DNA from 2 places in the Halioglobus sp. HI00S01 genome. Region 1 is predicted to be linked to the other one. Evidence: predicted binding sites of a transcription regulator. Region 1 holds the regulator's gene; the other holds the start of a gene.
What was found. The regulator FliA, encoded in region 1, starts transcription of late flagellar genes. The targets are predictions, from matches to a motif close to TAAAGTTATNNNNNNNNCGGCCGATANCC.
Positions count from the first base shown of each region.

Region 2: A3709_RS00735 (DUF3336 domain-containing protein) is a predicted target of FliA. The motif match lies at 2,441-2,469, and genes of this name have one in related genera.

Region 1 is NZ_LWEE01000265.1:113,128-117,668, forward strand. Features, by position in the region: gene flhF (flagellar biosynthesis protein FlhF) at 1-1,645, shown strand, start outside; gene A3709_RS17990 (hypothetical protein) at 1,687-2,121, shown strand; gene A3709_RS17995 (RNA polymerase sigma factor FliA) at 2,249-2,962, shown strand; gene A3709_RS18000 (MotA/TolQ/ExbB proton channel family protein) at 3,045-3,833, shown strand; gene A3709_RS18005 (MotB family protein) at 3,830-4,541, shown strand, end outside.
Region 2 is NZ_LWEE01000001.1:156,685-161,225, forward strand. Features, by position in the region: gene A3709_RS00725 (long-chain-fatty-acid--CoA ligase) at 1-253, shown strand, start outside; gene A3709_RS00730 (CBS domain-containing protein) at 250-675, opposite strand; gene A3709_RS00735 (DUF3336 domain-containing protein) at 719-2,365, opposite strand; gene A3709_RS00740 (efflux RND transporter periplasmic adaptor subunit) at 2,610-3,683, shown strand; gene A3709_RS00745 (efflux RND transporter permease subunit) at 3,680-4,541, shown strand, end outside.

The sequences.
Region 1 (4,541 bases):
CATTCTCGTTCTGGTAGGCCCGACCGGATCTGGAAAAACAACGACCATCGCCAAAATAGCGGCTCGCTATGTCATGAGTCATGGTAGTGAAGAAGTGGGCCTAATCAGTGCGGATGCTTTCCGCGTTGGTGCGCAGGATCACTTGCGTGAATACGCCCAATTGCTTGATGTGAGTTTTTGTTCAGTCGCAGACGGAGTCGCTCTGCGCCAGGCGCTGCACGAACTTCGTGATAAGCGCTTTGTGCTGGTGGATACCTCAGGCCTCAGTCAGCGTGATGCTCGGATTATGCAGCAGTTCAGCGAGCTAACCTCTGCGTCCAGTGCTCTGGAATTTGCACTACTGCTCTGTGGCAATTGCCATCCTTTGACACTTGAGGAAGTAGTAGAAGCATATCAACGCAGTGCGCTGGCGGCCGGTAGCTCCATCAACCGCTGTATTCTGACAAAACTTGATGAGGCGTGTAGCCCGGGGCTGCTAGTGGATGCTGTAATTCGTTTTGGACTGCTGCCGCTATACACGACCGCCGGCCAGCGGGTGCCTGAAGATCTCGATGAGCCTGACATGTCTGCACTGCTAGATATGGCGTTGGATCGCGCGTTTTCACAGCAGGCTTCGCGCCATTACCAAGTGCCGCTGCCGCCCTCGGGTTGGTCTAGAGAGCTGTTTCAGCGTGGCCGAAAAGTCAAGTTATGCCTGGATAAACTCCGAGATGCTGTACCCGGTTTCCCGCTGCTTGAGGCTGCCTGGGATATTTCACTACTGAACCCAGCCTGGCAACAAGCCAGGTTTGAGGAACTGACGACGCGGACGCAGCTAACAGCGTTGTGTCGTCCAGCGGTGCTTTGGGGCGCGGAGGGTGATTTGCAGTGCGATGGAGCCGATGTCCCTGGCCACAGTCTGTTGCTGGATGACAGCCTGCGGCCAGTTATTGCAGATTGCGGGACGCTGGGCGAGCACAGCATGATATGGTTGCAGGCGCGATTTAGTTCAGTGCTGCAAATATTTCCCGAGTTGCCAGATATTGACACGGTCATCGGTCTTTATGAGAGCTGTTGGCTTTCACAGGCTTCGCCCGATACCCAGCTGTGGACGAATGACGAGGTTGCGGCTGTACGAGAATTGGTCTCGGTAGCTGAACTGCATGCCCGTGAGCCGCTGCACTTTGAGGGGCATGACACCACGATGGAGTTGCGGCAGATACCGGTCCGGCTGGCTGGGCCGAGTATGCGCAAGGTAGCCCAACTCAATGCACGACTCTGGCTGGTAACCGTCAGGGCTGACGCCTCGGGTGAAGCCCTTTACTCGAAATACTGGATAAGCTCCGAATGTATGGAAGATGAGACCGTGATCCCCGCGCTTATCGGCCTGGAGCGCTTTAGTGATTTGGCAAGCTTCAGCTACCGTCAACTGACCCAGGTGCCTGGCTTCCAGTGCTGTGAAGGCCTGCGCAGATTTGTCGCACAGGGTTTGGCTGCGGCCGCGCTGCGTGTCCAGCATAGCGACCATCTGGATGACTATGATTTAAGGGCCGAACTGGCAGCAATGCAGGGTCAAGTTGACGCGCGCAGCGCCGATACTCTTCTGGAATCCCTTACTTTTCTCATGATAGCGCGGGAGTTGTTGGTCCCGGCAAACACGAATTAACAGCGATGAGCGATCAAGCAGCAAGTCTAAGGGACTGGGCAATGACACGCGCTCGGCAGGCTCGCGACCAGGCGGGTGACGGTCAAGTGTGCGGCGATAATGCCGGTAAGACCCTTGTGGTTGTGGGCGCCCCCGATGAATCCGACTATGTGGGGCGGCGCATGGCGGAATGGTCGCGCGCTGGCTATGAGTGGCTTGATCCTGCGGGTGGGTGGCAGATTATCGATGCCACCGACGATGATTTGATCGCCGGTCCCGAAGTGCTTCGATGTCCTCGCTGGGCCCTGTGGATAGACTCTGATATCCATGCTTTCCAGAAAGCATACTCCCATCTAAAGTGGATAGCCGGCAACGGTGGTCCAGAGCGCGTTCTGGCGCTGCACGACACAGGTCTGCCGCACAAAGGTCTACTCGACAACCTGGTTGCCGTTGCTGCCGGGCGATGCGACATTAGTCTGTGTTTATTGAATGGCTGAACCGGGGAATTGATTCACATTGCACGCCGTATTCCCGGCTTTCGAAAAATCGACACGCTTTAGAATCCCTGACGTAAAGACAATGAAACGATGGCGCTCAACGCGGCTGTCAGGGATGGAAGAAACGATGTATACGGCAAACGGACAGCTTGAGCAGCGTGACTTGGCCGAGGAATATATTCCGATTGTACGCCGTCACGCACTGAGCCTCAGGGTGCGGTTGCCGGCCAGCATAGAGTTGGATGACCTGGTTCAGGCGGGGTATCTCGGTTTGCTCGAAGCGATGCAGCGTTTTGATGAGAACAATGGCACCCCATTTCAGGCCTATGCTAGTGCCCGTATACGCGGTGCTATGGTGGACGAGTTGCGCTCGCGTGACTGGTTGCCGCGCAGCGTTCGTCGTCGCGCCCGGGAAATGGAAGCCGTGGTGTCGCGGCTGGAGCAATCCTTGGGGCATCCGCCTTCGGAATCTGATATTGCAGCCGCCATGGGAATTGATCTGGAGGACTACCTGCATCTTCTGGCCGATACCAATAACGGCCTTATTCTGCCGCTGGCGCAGTTGGCTGAACAGGGGTGGGAGCCGGGCGACGACGCTGATGAAGATGGCACACCTTATTTGGACGCCCTCTATGAGGAACAACATGAACATTTGGTAGAGGCCGTCGAGGCTGTCCCTGAGCGCGAGCGACTTCTGCTGGCGCTTTATTATCAGGAAGACCTTAATTTGAAAGAAATTGGCTCGCTGATGGGCGTAAGTGAATCCAGAGTATGTCAGTTGCATAGTCAGGCCGTGGCCCGTATCCGTTCAAGGCTGGGACGAACTATGGAGATGAACTGAGCCTAACCCCCAGGCTCAAGTATTGGATTTGCGGGCCGATCATTTGCTTAGGTGAATTGTTTAATTGTGGTGGCGAAGGCAAATGGATTCGGCGACGCTTATTGGGATGGTGGGTGCAGTTATAGTAGTTGCATTGGCTATTGGGCTCGGTGGCTCAGCAGCCACGTTCATCAACTTGCCGGCATTACTGATTGTTCTGGTGGGAACCCTGTTCGTCGTTATGATGAAATTTTCCCTGCACGATTGTCTCAATGCTTTCAGTGTGGCTTCCCGCGCCTTCAAATATCGCCTCGTGCCTCCCCAGGAGCAGGTCGATACACTCGTAGAGATGTCCAAATTATCGCGCAAGGAAGGCATGCTGGCACTCGAGCGGCTAGAGATAGACGACCCGTACCTGGCGGATGCGGTGGTGATGCTGGTTGACGGTATGGACCGCGCATCTGTCGAGGCGCGTATGAGCAAGTTGTCGCAGCAGACGGCGGATCGCCATTCCTGGGGCGCCGAAGTATTTTATGCGGCGGCGGACGTTGCGCCGGCGATGGGTATGATTGGCACGCTGATTGGGCTTGTGCAGATGCTATCGAACATGGATGACCCAAAGAGTATCGGTCCGGCGATGGCAGTGGCCCTGTTAACAACCTTGTATGGTGCGGTGCTGGCCAATGTATTTGCCAAACCGATTGGTGATAAGCTCAGCCTGCGAAAAGACGAGGAAGCACGCAGTAATGCGCTTTCCCTGGACGGTATTCTGGCTATACAGGATGGATTGAATTACCGTATCGTTGAAACGCTGTTAGCAGTGTATCTAAAGCCCCAGCCGCAGGGGGAGGAAACAGAAGAAGTAGCTGAGGCTTCGCGGGCCGCCGCGTGAGCTCGCGAAACTCAGGCTCCAGCGGCGCCCCGGCATGGATGGCAACATTTGCCGACCTTATGTCGCTGATGGTTTGTTTTTTCGTATTGCTGCTGTCGTTCTCGCAAATGGATATCGTCAAGTACAAGAAGCTTTCTGAATCTATGCGACTAGCTTTTGGCGTGCAGCGGGATGTGCCTGCGATGGAGATCCCCAAGGGGACCAGTGTCGTTCGCCGGGAGTTTAGTCCCGGTACACCCAGATCCACGCCTCTGCCTGAATTCAAGCAGCAAACCACGGATCAGGTCAGTCGCAACCTGAAAATCGGGAACACCGACAGCGAGGAATTGTCCGAATACGACGTCGAGAATATGCGGCCGCAAGAAATCGATGAACTGAAGAGTATGCTGGCAGAGCTTGGCGAGGAGGAAGTGCTTCGCAAGGTACTCAAGCAGGGCATTGATGAAGGTAAAGTGGAATTTGATTCGACGCATAATCAGGTGACGATCCGTATCCGTGAACACGGATCTTTTGCCTCGGGCCTGGCGGTGCTCAATGAGGATTTTCTGCCGCTGATCGCTGAGTTACGTTGGGCCTTGCGAGAGGTTCACGGTACGATATCGGTAGAGGGTCATTCGGATGATGTTCCTTTTCGCGGCGCGGGCTATGACTCCAATTGGGAGTTGTCGATTGATCGCGCTATGTCTGTGGCGCGAGAGCTGATGCGCG
Region 2 (4,541 bases), on a different contig from region 1:
ACAGGATGTCGCTGTGATCGGTGTCCCCGATGACAAGTTTGGCGAGGCGTTGCTGGCCTTTGTCGTACTCAGTGACGGTGGGCAGCTTGACGCTGAGACAATGATTGCATTCCTGCGGGAGCACATTGCCGGCTATAAGATTCCGCGCAAACTGGAACTCATCGAAGAACTACCGCGCAACCCGTCGGGCAAGATACTCAAGAAAATTCTGCGCGCCCCATACTGGGAGGGCGCAGAGCGGCAAATCGGCTAACGGGCGTCGAAAATTTTGCGCCGCGAATGCTCCATCAGGGCCCATAGAATATTGCTGGAACTCACCTGACCAACCAGCTTGCCGTCCTCCAATACCGGGCGGCGGCGCTGGCGGGTATCGAGCATGGCCTGAGCCACTTCAACAATACCGTCTTGCGGCGACACGGTTGCCAGATCGGTGCTCATGGCATCCCGAACGAATGATTGCTCAGGATCGCCATCGTTGTAGACCGCGGTGAGCACCGCCTTGATGCAATCGAGTTCAGAGAGAATGCCCACAGCGCGACCCTCGTCGTCGGTCACCGTGAGGCCTGTGAGCTTGTATTCGACAATCTTCTCAATAGCTTCCACCAGATTGGCGTCGCTACCAATCGTCAGTGGATTGCGGCGCATACAATCGCCGATAACGCTGGGTCCTGGCATAGAGATTTTCCTCGTGGTTGCCTGTCACCCTACTATAGCAGTGTCAGGCTGCTTCAGCGGGCGCCTCAGGCTTTTTTGCCGGCGGCCTGCGCCTGGTTGCCGGTTTCTTTTTGGCCGCGGCGCGTTTTTTCTTGGATGTAGCAGGCTCTACCGTGGCCCGCTTCTCACGCAAGGCCTCGCGATCGGTACGGGTGGGTGGCGGCCGGCGACGCGATGCCCGTGGGCGGTTCGCCTCGACCGTATCCGGGCGCAGATCGCCGGATTCAAAGCGCACCAGTATTTCTTCCATCGTGCGGCTGATGCGGGTGCACAGACGAATCTGTTCCACCTGGGGATAGGCTGAGTGCTCCCCGCCTTCCATCAATTCAATCAGATCATTTTCAGAGATATGCGCCAGCAGTTTGGTAGGGTTGTACCACTTGAAGCTGGGGACAATATTAATATCCCCGCTGTAGTCCTGGTCCATTAAGGCGTGGACGGTATTAAGCATCCAGTTGAACCGGGGCCAGTTGTCGCCCTGCTTCTGGGCAATGCCGCGATAGAAATTAAGTAATTCCCGGCCGACACCGACACCGAGCGAACCGAGGGCCCGGGTCAGGGGACTGCGGTCCTGATCCGCATCGAGGAACGGCGTAGCGATGGGGTTCACCATGCTGACGATATAGTGGTTGGTGCTGTAGAGGCGCGACAGGCGTTTGGCCGGCAGGTCGTCGGCAATAGAGCCGTCCACCCACTTGCGAGTGGGCAGATAGGTCTGCGCTTCCCCGTGCATGTTCTTGGCCATCAGGGTTACCGGAGGAAAGACGCCGGGCACAGCGCACGAGGCCATGACGGCGGAGCGAATCAGCACGTTCGGCGAGGTAATGGCGTTGAGCAGGCGCGAGCGTTGATGCGGCTCAGCGGGCGCCACAGTGATGCTGATCTGACGACCTGTCTTTTCATAGGCCTCCTGAAACGTCATATCAGGGACCATGCGCGCGATCAGCCGCTCGAGATCACCGGCATCAATCTGCGGGTTGGCGCCGAAGAACATACGGGTAAAGGCACTGGCCTCGCTCTCCGCCTCGAAGTGCACATTGGCGGGCTCAAAAAAGTGTTCGAGCTCGGTGTCAGAATGGGTTCCCACGACACCGGCCATGATTGAACCGGCACTGGAGCCGGAAATGACCCTTGGCAGCAGGTTTTGCTCCTTGAGAGTTTTGACGACGCCCAGATGGTAAAAGCCGAGTATCCCGCCACCTGAGAGCATGAGTGCGGAACGGCCGAAGCAGATGTTCGCGCGATAGAAGAAATCCAGTTTTTCCTGTACATCGATCACGTCAGCGGGCAGCTCCGCTAACAGTCGCAGGCACTCGTCGATTTCGTCAATGTACTGCTCAATCAGGCGCTTGGTACCGAAATTGGCCCGCCGGTATAAACTGGCACGTCCCATGCCACCCATATTGCCGTGGATACCTTCGTTCAGGGTGTAAAGCAGACCGTGGTAATCGTGGCGGGCACGCAGTGTGCGCAACCGGTCCAGACGCAGGCGAATCTGGGAAGCATCATACTGACTGCTCTGGTCCACCTCACGCCAGCGCTTGGCGCCGCTAATCTCGTCGTGCTCCAGAGCGGCCTCGCGCCACTGCTCGTAGCTGTCAGCCTTATACATTCGCTTCTCGAGCTTTTTCAGCTTGCGGGATTTGCGCACCGGGATACCTCTATTGCGTTTTGAAACCACGTGGAGAGCCCAAGCATAAAACATTCGCTGCGCCGGGCATACCCGTTTTATCGGTCGCACCCGGTCGAGATTTGACCACAATCAATCCAATTACCCGCAGGATCGCGTACCATCTTTGTCCACATTAGTGACTAGTTGGTCAAGACTGCGTAAACAGTTGAAAAGCACCTAAAATACAGATACTTACAAACCGAAATACAAACCGAGGTCCAATTTGCGCGCCTATCTGTACGTTTCGCTCATTCTGCTGGTGATTTTTGGTGGTATTTCAGGCTACCTCTATAACAAGTTCAGCGTTCTGGCGAACACTGACTTCAGTCCTCCGCCGGTTACGGTCGCAGCAGCGACCGCAAGAATGGAAACCTGGCCCTCGGTGCTACAGGCGGTAGGCACTATTCGCGCGGTCAATGGTGCTAACCTCGCTGCGGAAGCCAGCGGTGAAGTGACCAACATCAGCGTGGCCTCCGGACAGGAGGTAGAGGCAGGCCAACTGCTGCTCACCCTCAACGACAGCCTGGAGCAAGCCAGCAAGCGCCGGGCAGAAGCCAACCTGGTACTGGCGCGACAGTTGTATGAGCGCGATGAAAGTCTGATCAAGCAGAAATCTATTCCCCAGAGCCAGTACGATCGCTCCCGAGCAGATCTGGATGCAGCGGTGGCGAGCATTGCCGAGATCGAAGCACAGCTGGACAACAAACGCATCGTGGCTCCCTTTGCCGGCCGCGTCGGCATTATCGAGGTCAAGGCCGGCGACTATATCGATTCCGGCACATCGATTACGACGCTGCAGGACTTAGCCCAACTGGAAGTGGACTTTTCGGTCCCGGCCCGCCACTACCCCGAACTTCGCGCCGGCCTCGACATTGCCTTGCGCACAGCTTCCTCAGAGCAGACCTTTGCGGCAACGCTGCAAGCCGTCGACGCCGCCGTTGACACCGGCACCCGCAACCTCGCGCTGCGGGCCCTGCTCAGTGACAGCGAGGGACTGCTGCCCGGCATGTTCGCGCAACTGGATATAGACCTCGATCAGGCACGCGACGTGGTCACCCTGCCCGAGACTGCCGTCACCTACTCTGCCCAGGGCGATACCGTTTACGTGGTCACTGACGACGGCGAAGGCTTGCTCGTCATGCCCCGGGTAATACGCTCCGGTGAAGTGCGAGATGGTCGAATTGAGATTCGCAGCGGGGTGGAGTCCGGCGAGCGTATTGTCAGCGTCGGCCAGAACAAGCTGTATCGCGGCGCCCGGATTGTGCTGGAAGAAAATCCGGCGGACTTCACCCAATGAGGTTTACCGATCGCTTTATCCAACGCCCGGTCCTGGCCATTGTCGTCAGCAGCCTGTTGCTGCTGCTCGGGGGTGCCTCCCTGTCAAAGGTCGGTGTCCGTGAATTTCCCGAGCTTGAGCGCAGCGTTATCTATATCGAAACCTACTACCCGGGCGCCAGCGCGCGCACCGTGCAGGGGTTCGTCACCAACCCATTGCAGATCAAGATCGCCGGTGCCAAGGGCATCGAGTACATGGTGTCTGATAGCCAGCCAGGCGTGTCTTCGATTACCGTCCATGTACGCCTGGGTGAGAATAGTACCGACGTGCTCAATGAGGTCATCGCCAAGGTGAACGAAGCCCGGGGTGACCTGCCACGGGAGATCGAAGATCCGGTAATCTCCAATGCATCAGGCGCCGAAGCAATGATTTACATCGGCTTTTACAGCGAGCAGATGACCGCATACCAGGTGACGGATTTCCTGTCTCGCAATGTCCAACCGGAACTGGCAACACTGCCCGGCGTTGGCCAGGCTGGCATCTTCTCCCGGCGCCTCGCCATGCGCGTCTGGCTAGACCCTGTGCGCATGGCCGCTCTCGGTGTGACAGCGGAAGACATCAACAACACTATTCGGCGCGACAATTTCATTTCCGCTGCAGGGGCCACCGAGGGCCAGCTGGTGCGGGTAACCGTAGATGCCCGCACCGACCTGCAATCACCGGATGATTTTGCCAATCTGGTGGTGCGCCAGGTCGACGACGAGCGCATTCGTCTGGGTGACGTGGCCGACGTGGAAATGGATGCCGAGTCGCGCCAGTTTAAATCGCTATCCAGCGGTCGTGACGCGGTATTCATGTCCATTACACCCGCGCCCGATG